DNA from 3 places in the Terrabacter sp. 05T424 genome. Region 2 is predicted to be linked to each of the others. Evidence: riboswitches for the same ligand, from Rfam matches in the RefSeq annotation. Region 2 holds a riboswitch; each other region holds the start of a gene.
The links. Region 2 has a riboswitch for cyclic di-AMP ahead of AC1DE0_RS21520 (C40 family peptidase). Riboswitches for the same ligand answer to the same signal wherever they lie in the genome.
Positions count from the first base shown of each region.

Region 1: it holds a riboswitch for cyclic di-AMP, as region 2 does, so the genes downstream of both, AC1DE0_RS12540 (C40 family peptidase) here and AC1DE0_RS21520 (C40 family peptidase) in region 2, are expected to answer to the same signal.
Region 3: it holds a riboswitch for cyclic di-AMP, as region 2 does, so the genes downstream of both, AC1DE0_RS06185 (CHAP domain-containing protein) here and AC1DE0_RS21520 (C40 family peptidase) in region 2, are expected to answer to the same signal.

Region 1 covers NZ_JBFTLB010000005.1:73,524-79,679, reverse strand. The annotation lists gene AC1DE0_RS12555 (SMP-30/gluconolactonase/LRE family protein) at 49-918, opposite strand; gene AC1DE0_RS12550 (hypothetical protein) at 918-1,349, opposite strand; tRNA gene AC1DE0_RS12545 (tRNA-Gly) at 1,459-1,529, shown strand; gene AC1DE0_RS12540 (C40 family peptidase) at 1,608-2,192, opposite strand; cyclic di-AMP (ydaO/yuaA leader) riboswitch at 2,195-2,334, opposite strand; gene AC1DE0_RS12535 (FBP domain-containing protein) at 2,718-3,209, shown strand; gene AC1DE0_RS12530 (transglycosylase domain-containing protein) at 3,250-5,307, opposite strand; tRNA gene AC1DE0_RS12525 (tRNA-Gly) at 5,438-5,511, shown strand; gene AC1DE0_RS12520 (hypothetical protein) at 5,593-5,808, opposite strand; gene AC1DE0_RS12515 (acyl-CoA dehydrogenase) at 6,053-6,156, shown strand, end outside.
Region 2 covers NZ_JBFTLB010000016.1:38,621-44,776, reverse strand. The annotation lists gene AC1DE0_RS21540 (hypothetical protein) at 1-694, opposite strand, end outside; gene AC1DE0_RS21535 (hypothetical protein) at 698-1,036, shown strand; gene AC1DE0_RS21530 (MFS transporter) at 1,115-2,386, shown strand; gene AC1DE0_RS21525 (iron-dependent transcriptional repressor DtxR) at 2,416-3,111, shown strand; cyclic di-AMP (ydaO/yuaA leader) riboswitch at 3,309-3,479, shown strand; gene AC1DE0_RS21520 (C40 family peptidase) at 3,482-4,264, shown strand; gene AC1DE0_RS21515 (DsbA family oxidoreductase) at 4,350-5,033, shown strand; gene AC1DE0_RS21510 (zf-HC2 domain-containing protein) at 5,256-6,156, shown strand, end outside.
Region 3 covers NZ_JBFTLB010000002.1:239,953-246,108, reverse strand. The annotation lists gene AC1DE0_RS06190 (alkene reductase) at 1-572, opposite strand, end outside; gene AC1DE0_RS06185 (CHAP domain-containing protein) at 804-1,691, opposite strand; cyclic di-AMP (ydaO/yuaA leader) riboswitch at 1,695-1,884, opposite strand; gene AC1DE0_RS06180 (sortase domain-containing protein) at 2,179-3,000, opposite strand; gene AC1DE0_RS06175 (hypothetical protein) at 3,015-3,806, opposite strand; gene AC1DE0_RS06170 (VOC family protein) at 4,007-4,417, shown strand; gene AC1DE0_RS06165 (alpha-mannosidase) at 4,490-6,156, shown strand, end outside.

The DNA.
Region 1 (6,156 bases), on a different contig from region 2:
GGAAGGCCGTGCGTCAGTGTTGCGCCGCGAGCAGCACTGACGCAGCCCTCAACCGGCGAAGGCGCGCACGGGCACACCGGGCACGGCGACGCGCACCCGGAAGAGGGCGCCGGCCTCGGGCTCCGGATCGTCCAGGTTCTCGCGCGACGTCGTGACGTAGAGGTCGCGCAGGTCGTCGCCGCCGAACGCGCACGCCGTCGTGAGCCGGACGGGCAGCTCGACCTCGGCGAGCACGTCACCGGCCGGCGAGTGGCAGCGCACCCGACCGGCGCCGTTGAGCGCGACCCAGACGTTGCCGGCGCTGTCGACGGTGAGGCCGTCGGGGTGGCCGATGTCGTGGGTGACGAAGGGGCGGCGGTTCGTCAGCTCGCCGTCGACGACGTCGAAGACGTCGGTCCGCCCCGTCGGGGTGTCGTCGTAGTAGGCGAGTCGGCCGTCGGGCGAGAGGTCGATGCCGTTGGAGATCGTCACGGCGGGGAGCACGGTGGCGACCGCGCCGTCGGGGTCGACGCGATAGAGGGTGGCGCTGCCGGGCACCCGGTCGTAGCCCATCGTCCCCGCCCACAGCCGTCCGCGACCGTCGACGCCGCCCTCGTTCATGCGGATCGACGGGTCGTCCCAGAGGTCCAACCACGGCTCGGGGATGCCGTCCGGCCCGTCCGCGAGCGACAGCCCGCGCTCGGTCGAGACCACCCAGCCACCTCGCGAGCGAGGGCGCAGGAACGCGGCCACGTCGCCGACGTGCATCCGGTCGACCGAGCCGTCGGCACGCAGCGTCAGGACGTCACCGGCGAGCATGTCGACCCAGCGCAGGCCACCCCACGTGGGCGACCAGACGGGGCCCTCACCGTGGTAGCAGAGCGCGTCGGTGACCTGCTCGGGAGCGCCCTCGACCAGACCGGTCCCGGCCGCATCCATCAGTCCCACCACACGCCGACGTAGTGGTGTCCCTCCGGCACGCCGGGCGCGTCGACCAGCCAGTCAGCGGCTCCCGCCGGGCCACCGCTGGACTCGGTGTCGGCGTCGATCGTCATCGCGTCGACCTCTTCGGGCTGCAGTGTGGTGATGACGGCCACCCCACTGGCGTAAGGCCATTCGTCGTCGGGAAAGTCCTCGAACTCCAGCACGTCGAGCTCGACCCGGACGTCGTGCACCTCAGGGTGCGAGCGCAGGTCGAGCAGGACCTTGCGCACGGTTTCGAGCTGCACGTCCTCGGGCCGGTTGGGTGCGATGCTCCACTCGCAGTCGTTGCCGTCGAAGAACTGCTCGAGGGTCACGGCCACCTGCGCCGTGGCTCCCCCCAGCCCGCGGACGTGGTCGACGAAGGCGGACTGCTTGGTCAGATCCATGACGGTCGTGGGCCCCTGGGGTCGCGGTCAGTGCACTGGCGCGGCGTCGGCTACACTGACGCCGCGTGCCGCCTCGCGAGCCCTTGCGGGGCACCAGCCGGCGGCCCGTGCGAGCGTAGCTCAATGGTAGAGCGCCAGCTTCCCAAGCTGGATACGCGGGTTCGATTCCCGTCGCTCGCTCCGCAGCAGTCACCCGAGACGGGCGCCCCGTCAGCCCCAGCCAGACCCGGCGACGAGCACCGGGCCCGGCACAGCCTCCTAGCGCACCCGACCGGCCACCCACGCGCTGGTCCACAGCTTCGAGAGCTGCACGCGCTGGCCCGGTCGCGGCGAGTGCCAGACCTTGCCGCTGCCGGCGTACACCCCGACGTGGTAGGCGCGTCCGGCCCGCATGAAGAAGACGAGGTCCCCGGCCATGATGTTGGACTTGGCCACCCGCACGGTCCTCAGGCGCTGGGCGTTCGCAGTGCGGGGCAGTGCCACGTGCAAACGGGTCCGGTAGACGTAGTAGATGAGGCCGGAGCAGTCGAACGCGTACGGCCCCGCGGCACCCCAGCGGTAGGGCTTGCCCCTCTGAGCGGCCGTGAGGCGAAGTGCCTGGATGCGACGCGGGACGGCCGCCACGGGGGCGGTGGCCACGTTGACCGCCTTCTTCGGTGCTGCCTTCACGTGGGGGGCAGCAGCGGTCGGCGCCGTCGTGGAGGCAGGCGGTGCACCGCCGGTCCCCACGAGGAGGGCGGCGCCGAGCAGCGGGGTGAGGGCGAGGGACTGGAGCGGCAGTCGACGGCCGGGGCGCCGATGGCGTCCGGGGCGTGCAGGGCGTGCAGGACTCGTAGCGGGCATGGTCGGGTTCCTTCCCACGCCTTCGAGGTGAGCTGTCGGGTTCGGGCAGAAGTGGCCCGGCCGCAGGTCGCGGCTTCACCCCGAGGACCGGTCCTAGCCGGCCCAGAATTGGGTCCCCCGCTCCTGTCCGCGTGATGCGCAGCTGCCCCGGCCGGCGGACAGGACTCGGCGTACCGGCGGGCCGGCCGGGGAGGACCCCGGCCGATGAACTGCATCGACGGTCGCAGACGAATGGTTGAACCGTGTAGGTCACGGCTCGATATCGGCAGATGTTGACATGACAAACCGCCCTGAAGGAGGGCGTTTCTGACAGCGGAGCACGAAACCGTCCGAAAACGACTGGACCCGCGACGGGCTTCCGGCACACCATGGTTGCCGCTCCGCACCGGAGTCGTCAGTCGTCGGCGGGAGAGCCCGCGGAGAGGTGGGTGGCCTTCATGGCCTGCTCAGCGGTCACGGACCTGCGTCACCTCACCCACCCCGGCTGACCGGGTCGCCCGGTCCTGCCCGACTGACAGGAACACCGTGAAACCACTGACAGACAATGAGATTCGCACTGCCCTCGTGAACTGCTCGCGCCGCGAGGCGAAGCAGGCGAGCATCCCGGGCAGCCTCGAGACGCTCCCGTGGGAGCAGCTGGACTACTTCGGCTGGGTCGACCGCAGCAACCCCCAGAGGGCGTATGCCGTCGTGCCCGTCGACGACGAGGCGGTCGCCTTCGTCCTGCGGGCGTCGGAGCGGACACGCAAGGCGCGGGCGATGTGCGCCTGGTGCGAGGACGCCTTCGCCACGGCCGACGTGCGGCTGTGGGTCGCGCGACGTGCCGGCGCCGCCGGCCGCGAGGGAAACAGCCTCGGCACCCTCGTCCACGCCGACTTCAGCTGCTCCCAGCACGTGCGCCGCCCGCCGAACGCGATGGAGGGCGGACTCGACGCAGGCTCGCTCGTCGATCGACGCGTCGAGGAGCTCCGGGCGCGCTCGTCCGCCTTCGCGCGTCGGGTCCGCGACGGCTCCTGAGCTGGCGCTGATGCCCTGACGTCAAGGCCCCGGCCCGGCGTCAGGGCATCGGCTCGACCGGCTCCCCCGACAGCACGCCATCCATGATCCGGCGCCAGATCGGGGCGGCGTAGCAGGCACCGGTCATCGACGCGCACGACTTGCCCGCCATCGACACGTTGAACATGTGCCGGGTGGGGTGGACCGGGTTGCCCACCCACACAGCGGTCGTCAGCTGTGGGGTGTAGCCGACGAACCACGACTGCGCGTTGCCGTCGGACGTCCCCGTCTTGCCGGCCGTCGGGCGTCCGGGCAGCTGGTTGAGGATGCCCGAGCCGTGCGTCATGTTGTACTCCAGGTACGTCGTCGCCTCGTCGACCGCGTGTGCGTCGGCCACCCGTCGGCAGGCTGGAGGTGGCGCCCACAGCGTGCGTCCACCCGCCACGACGCTGGTGACGGGGTGGACGTCACAGAGGGTGCCGTGGGCGGCGAGGGCGGCATACGCGTTCGCCATCGTCTGCGGCGAGACGGCCTGTGCGCCGAGCACCACCTGCGGGGGGTAGGTGCCCAACGGCTGGCCGTCGCCGCCGTGGATGCCGAAGGCCGTCATCGTCGAGTGGATCGCGCAGACCCCGATCCGGCTGGCGAGTGCCACGAAGGCGGTGTTCGTCGACTTCGCCGTCGCCTGCTTCAGCGACATGGTGCCGCCCTTCCACGGCTCGTCGTTGTAGACCGACCACGGGCCGCCCACGCCACACGGCTGGGGAAACTGCTTGCTGCTGAAGGTCGCCGGCCGATGGTTGTCCGCGGCCGGCGCGTTCACCGAGGCGTTCGTGCCGAGCCCCTGCTTCATGGCGGTCACGAGGGAGAAGGCCTTGGCCGTCGACCCGAACTGGAAGCCGCCGGAGCCGCCATAGCGCCGGTCGACGGCATAGTCGAGCTCGGTCGCGCCGGGACCCGAGCCGTAGGCCGTGTCCTGGCCGAGGCCGAGCACGGCGCCGGTGCCGGGCTCCGTGACGTACGCGGCTGCCGCCACACCGAGCGTGTTCTGCTCCGGGGCCACCGCGCGCAGGGACGCGTCGACGACACGCTGCACCGACGGGTCGAGCGTGGTGCGGATCGTCAGGCCGCCCTGGAAGATCCGGTCGCGCCGGGCCTGCTGGGTCGGACCGAGTGCGGGCTGCCCCTCGAGCCACGCGATGACGAACGAGCAGAAGTAGGGGTCGGGGGACGCGTCGCACGTCGCCGGCTGATGGGTGACATCGAGGTCTCGCGCCAGGGGCCGCTTCACGGCCGCCGCATACGATGTCGGGCTCAGCTCGCCGAGCGCCTTCATGCGCGCCAGCACCACGTTGCGTCGGGCCTGCGCCGCCTTCGGATGGTGCACCGGGTCGCTCGTGCTCGGGCTCTGCACGAGACCGGCGAGGGTCGCGGCCTCGGTGAGGGTGAGCTCACTCGCGTGCACGCCGAAGTAGTGCCGGGCGGCTGCCTCGACGCCGTAGGCCCCGTCTCCGTAGTACGCGAGGTTGAGGTAGCCCTGCAGGATCTCGCCCTTGCTCCATGACCGCTCGAGCGCGACCGCGTAGCGCAGGTCGACGAGCTTGCGCGGGATCGTCTTCGCGATGGCGGCCCGGGCCGCCGCGTCCTGGCCGTCTCGCAGCGCCTGCGCCTGCAGCGACAGCTTGACGAACTGCTGGGTGAGCGTCGACGCACCCTCGGTCGCCTGCCCGGTGCGCAGGTCCGCGAGGACTGCACGGGTGAGCCCCTGGGGGTCGATGGCCCCGTGCTCGTAGAAGCGGCTGTCCTCGATCGCCACCTGGGCGACCCGCATGACCGGCGCGACCTGCGAGAGGGGCACCACCACGCGGTCCTCGTCCTGCGGCGTCGCGATGAGCGATCCGTCGGCGGCCAGGATCCGCGAGCCCTGCGCGAGCTGCGCCATGGTGAAGGTGCTCGGCAGGGCCATGAACGCGTCGGCGCCGGCGGCCGACAGCCCGCCGAGGGCAGCCAGTGCGGGCGTCCACAGACCGGCAGCCAGCACCCCGACCGACACCGCGGCCGCCACGAAGGCGGCAAGCGTGCGGGCCGTTCGTCCGAGGTCGCGGCGTCGTCCGGTCACGGACCACGATAGGCGCGCGACGCCGACGGCTCGCTGCGTGTCGGCTGGGAGCTGGCTGCGAGCGGAGGTATGCCACCGGCGTGGCCGTTTGGACGACGACGCCCGACTGTTGCTACGGTTGCGACGCCTCGCAGGCGTAGTTCAGTAGCAGAACAGCCCTCTTCCAGGGGGAAGACGTACGTGCAATTCGTGCCGCCTGCTCCAACGCGAAGGGCCCGGTCCTCCACGGACCGGGCCCTCCTGCATGTCCGGGCGAGGGCGTATGCCGCGTGCCCGGCGAGATGGTCAGCGCTCGTTGCCCCGCTTGTAGTTGCCGGTCGCCCGGGCGAGGGCGTGCTGGATCGCGTTCTCGTCTCCTCCGTCGGGCACCCGGTCGAGACGGCGGGCCGGGCCCCCGGCGACGACTGAGACGAGCCGCCCGCCTCGCGACACTCGCACCTCGCCCGAGGCGGTGCGCTGCCAGTGGAAGGGTTCATCGCGGAGTCGGTTGCGGGCGTCCATGGCCCCATCCCAGCGGCTGGGGCGCGCCGGAGCGAGCGGGTTTTCGACTGCACCACCCCGGCGCGTGCCCGCGCACGCGGGCAGCAGCGGGACGGCATACGCAAGCGGGCGAGCGTGGCCCAACCGTGACCTGCTCCCCTTGCGATTCGTTACCGGTCAGTAGCATCATGGAAGTGACCGGCCAGTAACTTGGCGCGCCCGCCGACGCGGACGCACGACGAGCGACAGAACGCGGAGGGTCCCGATGGGCCACTACAAGAGCAATGTGCGCGACCTCGAGTTCAACCTGTTCGAGGTCTTCAACCGTCAGGACGTCCTCGGGCGCGGCATCTACGCCGACGTCGACGT
Region 2 (6,156 bases):
TGAGGAACCGGCTCCCGAGCAGGGTGGCCGCGGCTCCCGGCGGTGCACTCGTGGCCAGCACTGTCTGCCCGTCACCGACGACGCTGCGCACGATGCCCGGGTCGGTCGTGAGCGAGCCATCGAGGAGCCCGAGCAGGATCACCGCCGGGATGGCGAGCACCCAGAGCAGCTGCACGGCGCGGAAGGCCTGTCGTCCGCGGCGCGAGGTGATGCGGCGCGACCACTCCCAGAGGAAGAAGAGCGGGACGACGTTGTGGAGGTGGGTGAGCACGACGAAGTGGTACGCCGGGAAGGTCAGGGAGAGCACCGCGGCAGCGGCCACGACTCCCCACACCACGTGGCGGCGCCGGCCTTCGAGGCCGTAGCGGGCGGCGAGGGCGATGACCCCGTAGCCGAGGAGGATCTCGGCCAGCTGGGCCGGACGACCGACGACGCCCGACAGCAAGCGGCAGATGACGATCACCGTGACGAGGGCCACGAGCAGGTCGAGGAAGGGGCGGCCGAGGAGCCCCGAGAAGCGGCCGGCGACGTAGCGGATCTCGAGCAGGTTGTGCAGGATGCCAAAGAGGATCAGGCCGATCACGGCCGTCGCGACGGGCGCGCCGAGTGCCAGGGCGAGCGATGCGCCGACGGCCCCGAGCACGAGGAGCGTCACGGTGCGCCAGCGCTGCGTCCCGGCAGACACGCCGGTCATGCCGTGACCGTCCGCGCGTGGGAGGCGCTCGTCGTGACCATCGCCGTCGAGACCCCGGTGCTGGTGGGGTTCGCGCGCCACGCGGAGTGGGCGGCGTGGGGCCGCGCGGTGGCTGCGGCCGTGGGAGTCAACGTGCTCACGCAACCGCTGCTGCATGCCGTCTCGACGCGGTTCTCCTCGTCGGCCCAGCTGGTGGCGGCCGAGGTCGTCGTGGTCGTGGTGGAGACGGCGCTGCTCACTCGGTGGTGGCGGGTGAGGGGCCGGGAGGAGACGACGACACTGGCGCTCGCGGTCGTCGCCGCCAACGCCTTGTCCACCGCCGCGGGACTGCTCGTCCCCTGACTCCCGGTCACGCGCCAATCGTTCCGTCGCCCGGACGAGCGGGCCAGCCGAGTAACCCGATCGTTAGGGTCCTGTGGCGTGACCGAGATTCGCGGCGAGGGGGACGGCGGGGGCGAACGCACCGGCAGCCTGCGTGCGATCGCGCTGTCGGCGTACGGCCCCACGCTCCTGGGGTCGACCGGTGCCGGGGCCGTCTCTCCGATCGTGGCCGTGTCGGCCCGCGAGCTCGGCGCCTCGGTCGGGGTCGCGGCTCTGCTCGTGGCGATGATGGGCGTGGGGCAACTGCTCGGTGACCTTCCGTCCGGGGCCCTCGCCGCCCGCATCGGGGAGCGTCGGGCGCTGCTGGTCGCAGCCGTCGTCGAGGCCGTAGGCATGGTCGTCTCGGCGCTCGCGGGCGGCCTCGTCATGCTCTTCGTCGGCGTCCTCGTCATCGGGCTCGCAGGCTCGCTCTTCGGGCTGGCGCGGCAGGCCTACCTGACCGAAGCGGTGCCGGTCGCCATGCGCGCCCGCGCGCTCTCGACCCTCGGTGGCGTCCACCGCATCGGCTACTTCGTCGGGCCGTTCATCGGCTCCCTCGTCATCACGCGCTGGGGCATCGAGTCCGCGTACGCCGTCGGCGGGGTCGCGAGCATCGCGGCGTTCGTGCTCGTGCTCGTGGCTCCCGACATCACCGGCTCGGCGCACCGGGTCGCGACGGCCGGCGTCCCGAGGAGCGTCGCGTCCGTGCTGGTGCAGCACCGGCACGTGCTGCTGACGCTGGGCACCGGGGCGATGTGCGTGGCGGGCGCGCGCGCCATCCGTGAGGCGCTCGTGCCGCTGTGGGCCGAGTCGGTCGGGTTCACGCCGGCGCAGACCTCGCTCGTGTTCGGCGTCGCCGGCGCCATCGACATGGCCCTCTTCTATCCGTCCGGCTGGCTGATGGACCGCTACGGACGGGTGGCGGCAGCCGTGCCGAGCATGCTCGTGCTGGGCCTCGGGATGGCGCTGCTCCCGTTGGCGACGAGCCTCGTCGCCGTGACGGCCGCCGCGACCGTGCTCGGTGTGGGGAACGGGCTCGGGGCCGGCCTGATCATGACGCTGGGCGCCGATGCGTCGCCCGCCGACGGCCGCGCCCAGTTCCTCGGTGGCTGGCGGCTGTGCGCCGACCTGGGAAGGGCCGCGGGCCCCTTGGCGTTGTCAGGTCTGAGCGCAGTCATGTCTCTCGGCGCCTCCGCCGTCGTGCTCGGCGCGGGCGCGGTCGTGGGGGCGGGATGGCTGCGCGTCTGGGTGCCTCGGCACGACCCGACTCGGGCACGGGTTCCGGGCTCGAGGGCAGGCACCTCCACCGGCACAGCGACGGGCGGTCACTGACCGTCCGAGGATTCTGAGAAGGTATGACCGTGACGGACCTGATCGACACCACCGAGATGTACCTCCGGACGATCTACGAGCTCGAGGAAGAGGGCATCGTGCCCCTGCGGGCACGCATCGCCGAGCGTCTCGGCCACTCGGGCCCGACGGTCTCGCAGACCGTGGCCCGGATGGAGCGCGACGGCCTCGTCGCCGTCTCCGGCGACCGTCACCTCGAGCTGTCCGACCACGGTCGGCTGCTCGCGACCCGCGTCATGCGCAAGCACCGCCTCGCCGAGCGGCTCCTCGTCGACGTCATCGGCCTCGAGTGGGAGTACGCCCACGACGAGGCGTGCCGCTGGGAGCACGTGATGTCCGAGAAGGTGGAGCGCAAGATCCTCGGACTCATCGGCGACGGCCTCGAGTCGCCCTACGGCAACCCGATCCCCGGTCTCGACGAGCTCGGCATGCACCAGGACGAGGACTTCCTCACCGGACTGATCCCGCTCACCACTGCCGTGCGCGACAGCGCCGCGAGCGTGACGATCCGCCGCATCGGTGAGCCCGTGCAGGTCGACCCCGAGGCGCTCGGACTCCTCACGAGCGCGGGAGTCATGCCCGGAGCCCGTGTGGACGTCGCGCGTGACGGTGCCTGGGTCATGGTGGTCCGCGACGGCGGCGAGCCCTCCACGGCCGTCTCGCTGCCCGACGAGGTCGCGGTCCACGTCTACTGCCAGACCGCCTGACGACCCGTACGTCAAGGTGTGCCCCCTTTGGTGGGGGTGACTTGGCATGCCTTGCCACATTTGTCCGGGTGGCCGGAAGTTCTCCGAATTCTGTGGACCTGGAGGTGACAACCTCCGGCCGGTTGGGTAGCGTGGCGGCACTTGCTCTCCCCGTCGAGCGAGTGCCCCGGGTCGGACCGCCGAGTCCTGCCATCGACCTGTGGCCAGTGACGAACCGCAATGGCAGGAGCGGGGGAACCACTTTCTCCGGACGTCGAGAGACGTCCTCGGGGTGAAGCCCTCCGTGGACCGACATGGTCCGAGTGAAGGCCGGGCAAGTACCTCCAGCCCGAACCCGACAGCTCACCTCGTAGGCGTCGAGAGGTCAAACGTGGCTCAGAACGTTCCCGGGCGCCACCGCGCCCCCGGTCGATTCAACGCGATCTCGGAGCTCAAGACGATCGCCAGGGAGTCGGCCCAGCCGGCCGTCAAGGGTGCTGCGATCGTCGCCGCCTCGGGTGGCCTCGTCGCCTCGTTCGCCGGCACGGCGAACGCCGCAGACGGTGTGAACAGCGCCGCCGCGGGCCCCGCTGTGGTCGGTCCGCAGGTGGGCACCCTCAAGGCGTCGAGCGCCCTGTCGGCCATCGGCTACGGCAAGCCGGCCCTCAAGTCCAAGCCGCTCGTCATCGAGGACATCAAGGTCAAGAGCGAGCGCGCCGAGGCCGCCGCCGAGAAGGCTGCCGCCGAGAAGGCTGCCGAGAAGGCCGTCACTCGCGCAGCCGCCGCCGACCGTGCGTCCCGGTCGACCGCTCGGGTCGCCCTCAACAACGCGAAGATCCCCAGCGCCTCCGGCATCGTCGGCATCGCGCAGTCCTTCTTCGGCGTTCCCTACGTCTACGGCGGCTCGTCGCCGTCGGGCTTCGACTGCTCGGGCTTCACGTCCTACGTCTACCGCCAGGCGGGCATCTCGATCCCGCGCACGGCTTCGGCCCAGCAGGCCGCGGCGACGCGCGTCAGCGACCCGCAGCCGGGTGACCTCGTCTTCTTCGGCTCGCCGGCCTACCACGTGGGCATCTACGTCAGCCCCGGCCGCATGATCGACGCCCAGCGCCCCGGCACCGTCATCGGCAACCACTCGATCTGGACGGCGCCCTCGGGCTACGGCCGCTTCTGAGCCTCGCTCGACCTCTCTGTTCGTTGTGCCCTCGCCGACTCCGGCGGGGGCACAACGCTTTTCGGGGCCATGGTTGACTGAGTCGATGACCGACCAGCCTGCTGCCGAGTCCACGACCCTCATCGAGCTCGAGCTCTGGAGCGACCTGGTCTGCCCTTGGTCCTGGGTGGCCAAGCGGCGCGTCGAGGCCGCCGTCGCCGCCTTCGAGCGGCCGCACGACGTCACGGTGCGCCTGCGTTCCTTCGAGCTCGATCCCGAGGCCCCGCGGGGCGGTGGCGTGCCTGTCAGCGAGCACCTGTCGGTGCGCCACGGCGGCGACGGCGAGACGGGGCGGCTCATGAACGCCAGGGCGAGCGAGGTCGCCGAGGCCGATGACCTCTACTTCGACTGGGACCGCGCCGTGCGGGCCAACAGCTTCGACGCCCATCGCCTGTGTGCGCTGGCCGGCGAGATGGGCGGGCCTGCCCTGCGCTCGGCCGCGGTCGAGCGCTTCCAGTCGGCGCACTTCAGCGAGGGGCTCGCGATCGACGACCACGAGGTGCTCCAGCGCCTGTCCGCCGAGTGTGGTCTCGACGAGCGGCGCGTCTCGGCCGTCCTCGCGTCCGACGAGTACGCCGACGAGGTGCGGGCCGACGAGCAGCAGGCCCGCTCGATGGGCGTCAGCTCGACGCCCTTCGTCGTGGCCAACGCGTATGCCGCCGTGTCGGGTGCGCGTCCCGTCGACGACTACCTCGCGCTGCTGCGCGGCGTCGCCACACAGACGATTTGAGCAGCTGGGGCAAAAACCGCAAACCGCCCATTGCGCAAGGAGATTCGTCCACCTGCTGGCATGTCGCGCCAGCCTTGGCGACACGGAACCCGGTCGGGGTGGAGGATGCAGCAGGTGCGTTGCTCGCGCGACGGTCTTCCCGCCCCGTGAGGTCGCGCACTGGGGGGTTCCATTGGCGGACTGCGGCCGGGCACAGCCCGGTGGACCTCGGGACGGGAGATGGTGGAACGGGCGCGCGACGATCTCGCCGGTGAGCCTCCGCGCGCGGTCGACGACCAGACGGGTGAGGCGGTGCTCGCCGCCTGGAGGTCGCTGCCGAGCGAATCGCGGGCGCTCCTCTGGCGGCTCGTCATGCACGACGAGGGTTCGCGCCGGCTCGTCCCCCGGGGTGGAGCGACGAGGCAGGGCCCGCACGACCCGGGTGACCGGGCTCGCGACCGACTGCGGCTCGGGTTGCTGTCCGAGCTCGTCGCCAGGGCGGAGGAGCCCGACTGCGCGTCGATCCGCCGGACGCTCGGAGCCCACCTGCGTGGCTCGCCCCCGGGACGTGACCGGCCGGAGGTCGACGAGCACCTCGCGCGGTGCGCGCCGTGCCGGGCGGCCGCGTCCGTCCTCGACGACGTCGACGGTGCGATCCGGTTGCGGGTCGCCCCCGCCCTGCTGCCGGGAGCGTTCACGACCGACGCCCCCGCCGCCGGGGTGGCCGCCGGGGCCGCGGCCCCATTGGGCCTGCCCGACCGCGTGGCGGTTGAGGCCGCCCGCGCCTCGGGCTCCGGAGCGCCCCTGGAGGCTCGGGTGCTGTCGGTGCCGGTTCGTGGGGCCGTGCTGGTGACGGCGGCCGCGGCGCTGGCGCTGGCGCTGACGATGACGCCCTTCCTGCTCGAGCCTGGCCCCGATGGCACGGTGGCGGCCGAAGCGCCGGCCCCGCGCGGCCAGCCCGCGACGAGTGGCTCCGGCGCTGCAGCGCCAGGCCCGGCAGGCTCGGGCAGAGGGGCGTCCGGCCTGCGGCCGGTCATCGGCGTGGCGGTGGCCGAGGATGTCTCGGGCGACCGGGAGGCAGGGCGGGTCCAGGCCGGCCGCTCGCGACCCAACACGGGGTTGAGCGTGCGAGCCGTGCCCGGTA
Region 3 (6,156 bases), on a different contig from region 2:
CGCTCGTTGCTCGACGGCGCCAGGAACTGGTGCGGCAGGTAGCCGTTCGCGGCGTGCACCTCGACACCGTCGAGCCCGGCCGCGATCGCCTGCCGGGCCGCGTGGACGAACTCCGCCACGAGCGCAGGGATCTCGTCGGTCTCGAGGGCGCGCGGGACGGCATACGGCTGCTGGCCCGATGGGGTGACGACGGTGCCGGGCGCGGCGATGGCGCTGGGGGCGACGCTCTCGAGCCCACCCTTGTTGTCGGGGTGCGCGACTCGACCCGCGTGCATGAGCTGCACGACGACGTGGCCGCCGCCCTCGTGCACGGCGTCGGCGACGAGGCGCCAGCCCTCGACCTGCTCGTCCGAGTGCATGCCGGGGGTGTCGAGGTAGCCCTGGCCGACGGCACTCGGCTGCGTGCCCTCGGTGATCAGGAGGCCGGCGCTCGCGCGCTGGCCGTAGTACTCGGCGTTGAGCTCGGTCGGCACCTGGCCCTCGCCCGCGCGGTTGCGCGTCAGGGGGGCCATGACGAAGCGCTGGGGGAGGTCCCAGCGGCCGATGCGGATGGTCTCGAAGGCCGTGGACACAGGCCTGCTCCTCACTGTCGGTGAAGTGTCGGGGTGTAGGTGGCGGTGGTGGTCCGCGGCTGCCCACCCGTGTGGGTGGAGCCTTCAACTACCTGGGCGACAAGTCGGACAGCAGGGCCAGCATTCCCCGAGGAGGGCCGGTGTGATGCGTCAGGCACGGCGCGCGGGCATGACGAAGGGGAGGATGCCGCAGCATCCTCCCCTTCGGTACAAGCGCTCAGTCCGCGAGGATCACGGCGCGTAGATGTACTTCATGCCCGGACCGTCGGTCAGGGTGCGGGTGTTGTAGTTGTACGCACCGGCCAGGGCGTTCATCTCGACGATGGTGACCTGGTCGCCGTTGACGGCCGTCACCCAGGCGACGTGGCCGACGCCCGAGGAGCCGTGCACGCCGGGCTGCATGACCAGGATCGAGCGCGTACGCGGCGTGCCCGTCACGGTGTAGCCCGCGTTGGCGGCACCCGAGGCCCACGCCATCGCGTTGCCGGTCCAGCCGCCGGGGTAGTAGCCCTCGGACGCGTGCCACTTGGCGAGCGCGCCCCAGGTGCACTGGCCCGGGGTGGCCCAGTTGTACGACGAGCGCATGCCGGAGGAGGCGCCCGGCACGGAGCCGTTGCTGGTCGACTTGGCGGTCGACGTGGTCGCCGTCAGCGTGCGACGCGTGAGGTCACGCGAGGCGCGCTCGGCGGCGGCCTTGCGCTCGGCGGCAGCCTTCTCGGCAGCGGCCTTGACGGCAGCAGCCTTGACCGCAGCAGCCTTGGTCGCGGCGCGCTGCGTCTTGACCTGGATGTCCTCGATGACGCGCGGCTTGGGGGCCGCGGCGGGCTGGGTGACCGTCTTCTGGGCAACCGGCGCGTAGCCGATCTTCGAGAGGGCGGTCGAGGCGGCGGGGACGGCGCCGGTGGTCGGGCCGACCGCGGCAGCGCCGGCGGTGGTGGCGGACAGGGGCTCGGCACTCGCGGGGTTCGCGAAGGTGGCCACGAGGCCGCCAGTGGCTGCGACGAAGGCCGCACCCTTCATGGCGGGCTGTGCCGTCTCACGCGCGAGGAGCTTGAGCTCGTTGAGGGGGTTGTGACGGCCTGGCGCACGGTGGCGGCCGCGGATGATCTCGTTGTTCACGCTTGTACCTCTCCGCGCCTACGAAGTTAGCTGTCGGGTTCGGGCGGAAAGGTGCCCGGCTCTCCCCCGGTTCGCGACAGGTCGCGATCCGGGCGAGTACTTCACCCCAAGGACGTCCGGAGTCGTGGCGCCGGACGCCCGGAGAAACGTGTGGTTCCTCCGCTCCCGTCACAAGGTTTGCTCTCGCTCGAGAGGCGGTGACAGGACTAGGCGGTCCACCTCGCGAGCGCCCGACCAGGTGGCCGGACTCCCGGAAGAGTAGACGACGGGACTGGCAAAAGTCACGCTGAGGTAACGGACACGCGCCAGAAAGGTCGTTGACGGTCCGTTTTGCGACGATTTACCTGCGTCATACCTTTAGGTCCTTGTGACGGGAGTCACATGGCAGGTGCTGACTCTGCCGTGACGTCGGCGCGACCTGCTGGACGTACCCGCAGCGGGCAGCTGAGCCACCACGTCGGGGTCGGCGACGACCCCGACGGGCGCGTCAGGCGCCGCTCGCCAGGTGGCCGAAGACGATGACGTTGTCGCGGTACTCGTTGCGGCTGTCGGTCGGACCACCGCAGGTGACGAGGCGGATCTCGGCGCGGCGGAAGTCGCTCTTGTAGACCAGGTCGGTCGGGAACTGTGACTTCCGGTAGGCCGCGACGCGGTCGACGGTGAAGGTCAGGTGCGAGCCGTCCTGTCGCGAGACCCTGACGACGTCGCCGGCCCTGACCCTGCCGAGCTCGTGGAAGATGCCCGGCACGCCGGAGGGTGTGTCGACGTGCGCGGCGATGACCGAGGGGCCGAGCTGGCCCGGTGTCGGCCCGGCGTCGTAGAGGCCGACCTCCTGGGCCGTGCCGGGAACCGAGATGGTGCCGTCGCGCTGGATGTGGAGCGGGACGAAGGTCCTCGAGCTCACCCCGATCGAGGGGATCTCGAGCGACGTCGGCTCCGACGCGTCGAGAAACCGCCCGAACGCAGCGCCGGGGTCCGACGTGGGCGGCGAGGCAATTGTCGTCCTCGCAGGTCCTGGGCCGGTCGTCGTCGAGGTCGTCGCCGGGGCCGCTGGGCCAGGGGTCGCTGGTGCCGGGGCCGCTGCGGGCGGCGGGGTCGCAGGGCTCCCCGACGGGCCGCGGAGTCCGATGACGAGCGCGACGACGCCCACGACGAGCAGCACGGCTGTTGCGACCAGGGCCGCCGCGACACCGGTGGTGACGCGACGGCCCGGCTGCGACGGCATACGGCCCGGCTGGCTCGGTCGGCTCGGTTGGCTCGGTCGGCTCGGTTGGTCCGACTGGCCCGAGGTGCCCGACTGCTCCGCCATGGGACGTCTTTCGCTCAGCCGCGCGACCGTGCGGCGCGGCGGGCGGCGAAGGCGCCGGAGCCGGCTGCAGCGAGCAGCGCACCGCCGCCGAGGAGGAGCATCGAGTCGTTGGTGCTGGTCTTGAGGCCGTCGGCGCTCGTGCCGCCGCCGGTGTGCATGCCGCCGGCCGGTGCGGTGTGGAGCGCCCCGCAGAGCGCCGGGTCGGTGGCCTCGGTGGGAAGCTTCGGGTCGAGGTCGCTCTTCGTGGTGCCGGAGTACTTGCCGTCGTGGTTGTGGTCGACGCCGTGGATGACGACGACGGACTGGCCCTTGGCGATGGCCTCGGCGACGCCGCTGGAGACCTTGATGCTGCCGCGCTCGTAGCTGATCCTGCCGCCGGGGGCGGTGGAGAACCGGTCGATGGCGAGGGCGCTCTTGGGGCTGGTGTCGCCGGTCTTGGTCAGCGACACGACGACGTCGCCGTATGCCGGCCCGCCCTCGGTCGTGTTGAGGTGGCCGTTGTTGTCGGTGTCGTCGGCCAGGGTCGGGCACTCGTGGCGGGCCGCGGCGGCGAAGTGGATGTGCGCGGCGTGGGGGTTGTCGGGCAGCAGCCCGCGCGCGGCCATGGTCACGGTGATCATGTCGCCCTCGACCTCGACCATGGCGGTGCCGCTGCCCTTGACCTCACTGCCCGCGACGGGCTTGAGGTTGGCGCTGACCCAGCCGTCGGCGGCGAACGCCGGTCCGATCGTGAGGGCCATGGCCGCGGCGGCCGCGAGGCTGGCGCCGGCGATTCGAGTCGTCGTGCGAGTGGTGGTGCTGCGCATCTGTTCTTCCTCCTTGACGAGGAGACAAAGCCGTCCAGCCTGCTCTTTCTCAGACGGGGTCGTCGTCGACCATCTCCGGGGTGGGGTTCGCCGTGCCGCGCCGACTGGATTGGGGGTCCAGTGAACTTTCTGTGCCGTCACGCTCCACACGGACCGTCGGCGGGCTTGACTGGCAAGGAGCGGGCGCGACCCTGCGCCCCATGGAGGAAGGACCCATCGTGCTCGAGAGCTCCAAGGCCTTCGGCGGCTTCTCCGTCGACGACATCCCGGCCGCCCGGGCGTTCTACGCCGACACGCTGGGCCTCACGGTGACCGAGGCAAACGGCATGCTCACGCTCCACCTCGCGGGCGACCGGCCGGTCATCGTCTACCCCAAGCCGAACCACGCCCCCGCGACCTTCACGATCCTCAACTTCCCTGTCGCCGACGTCGAGGCGACCGTCGACGAGCTGACGGCGCGGGGCGTGACGTTCGAGAAGTACGAGGGGACTCCGACCGAGACCGACGAGAAGGGCGTCTTCCGCAAGGGCGGGCCGCTCATCGCGTGGTTCACCGACCCGGCCGGCAACGTCCTCTCGGTCATCGACTCGTCGCCTCCTGACGCGGCCTGACGCCGTCCTGACGCCGTCCTAAGGCCGTCCTGACGTCGGGCGGCCCCGGCGGCGCGTGGCTAGGGTCGGGGGGTGTTCGACGACAGCGCCCACGTCCTGCGCCGCGCCCGCCGTGTGCTCGCCGAGCACGTGACACCTGCGGTGCACCGAGACCGTATGCCGCTCGCGACGTCCGCGTGGCACGTGCCCGGCGAGCCGGTGCCCGTCGCAGACGCGCTGGGCGTGGCCGCCGACGGAGGCTTCGAGCCGGTCGGGCCGGGCACGCCGTGGGGTGAGCCGTGGTCGACGTGGTGGTTCGAGATCACCGGCTCGGTGCCGGAGGCCTTCGTCGGGGAGTGCGTGGAGGTCGTCGTCGACCTCGGTTTCCGGGGTGAGGGGCCGGGCTTCCAGGCCGAGGGGCTGCTCCACGACGCGGACGGCACGCCCCTCAAGGGGATCCACCCGATGAACCGCTGGTTCCGGGTGTCACCGGAGGCCGCCGGTGGCGAGCCGGTGCGGCTCTACCTCGAGGCCGCCGGCAACCCCGCCGTCATGGAGCACGGGTTCCGGCCGACCGGGCTCGGCGAGGTCGCGACCGCCGGTGCCGAGCCGCGCTACGTTCTCGGTCGCATCGACGTCGCCGTCTTCGAGCCAGAGGTCTTCGGCCTGGCAATGGACCTCGACGTGCTCGTGGACCTCGCGACCGAGCTGCCCGAACGCGACGCCCGGCGGCTCGAGGTGACGGCCGCGCTCGACGACGCGCTCGCGGTGCTCGACGTCCACGACGTGCGCGGCACCGCAGTGGCGGCCCGCTCGGCGCTCGCCGAGGTGCTGGCGGCCCCCGCGGTCACCAGCGCGCAACGGCTCACGGCCGTGGGCCACGCACACATCGACTCCGCCTGGCTCTGGCCGGTGCGCGAGACGGTCCGAAAGTGCGCGCGCACCTTCGCCAACGTCACGGCGCTCGCCGTCGACTACCCCGAGCTCGTCTTCGCCTGCTCCTCCGCGCAGCAGTACGCGTGGATGAAGGAGCGCCAGCCGGCGATCTGGCATCGCATCCAGGACGCCGTCGCGGCCGGCACGTGGGAGGCCGTCGGCGGCCAGTGGGTCGAGGCCGACGGTGTCATGCCGAGCGGCGAGTCCCTCGTGCGCCAGCTGCTCCACGGGCAGCGCTTCTTCGAGCGAGAGCTCGGGGTCCGGTGCCGCGGCGTGTGGCTGCCCGACTCGTTCGGCTACTCGGCGGCATACCCCCAGATCGCCCGCCTCGCGGGCGCAGAGTGGTTCCTCACCCAGAAGCTCAGCTGGAACGACACCAACACCTTCCCGCACCACACCTTCTGGTGGGAGGGCATCGACGGCACCCGCGTCCTCACGCACTTCCCGCCCGCCGACACCTACGAGAGCAAGCTCGGCGGCGCCGACCTGCACCGATCCGCGCGGCAGCACCTCGACAAGGGCCGCTCGCGAAGGGCCCTCATCCCGTTCGGCTTCGGCGACGGTGGCGGCGGGCCCGAGCGCGAGATGCTCGAACGGGCCCGGCGGATGCGGTCGCTCGAGGGGTCACCCTCCATCGAGGTCGGCACCGCGCAGTCGTTCTTCGACGGCGTGCGTGAGGAGTATGCCGAGGCGGCGCCCACGTGGTCGGGCGAGCTCTACCTCGAGCTGCACCGCGGCACCCTCACGAGCCAGCGTGCGATGAAGGTCGGCAACCGCGGCTGCGAGGCGCTGCTGCGCCAGGCGGAGCTGGTGTGGACGATCGT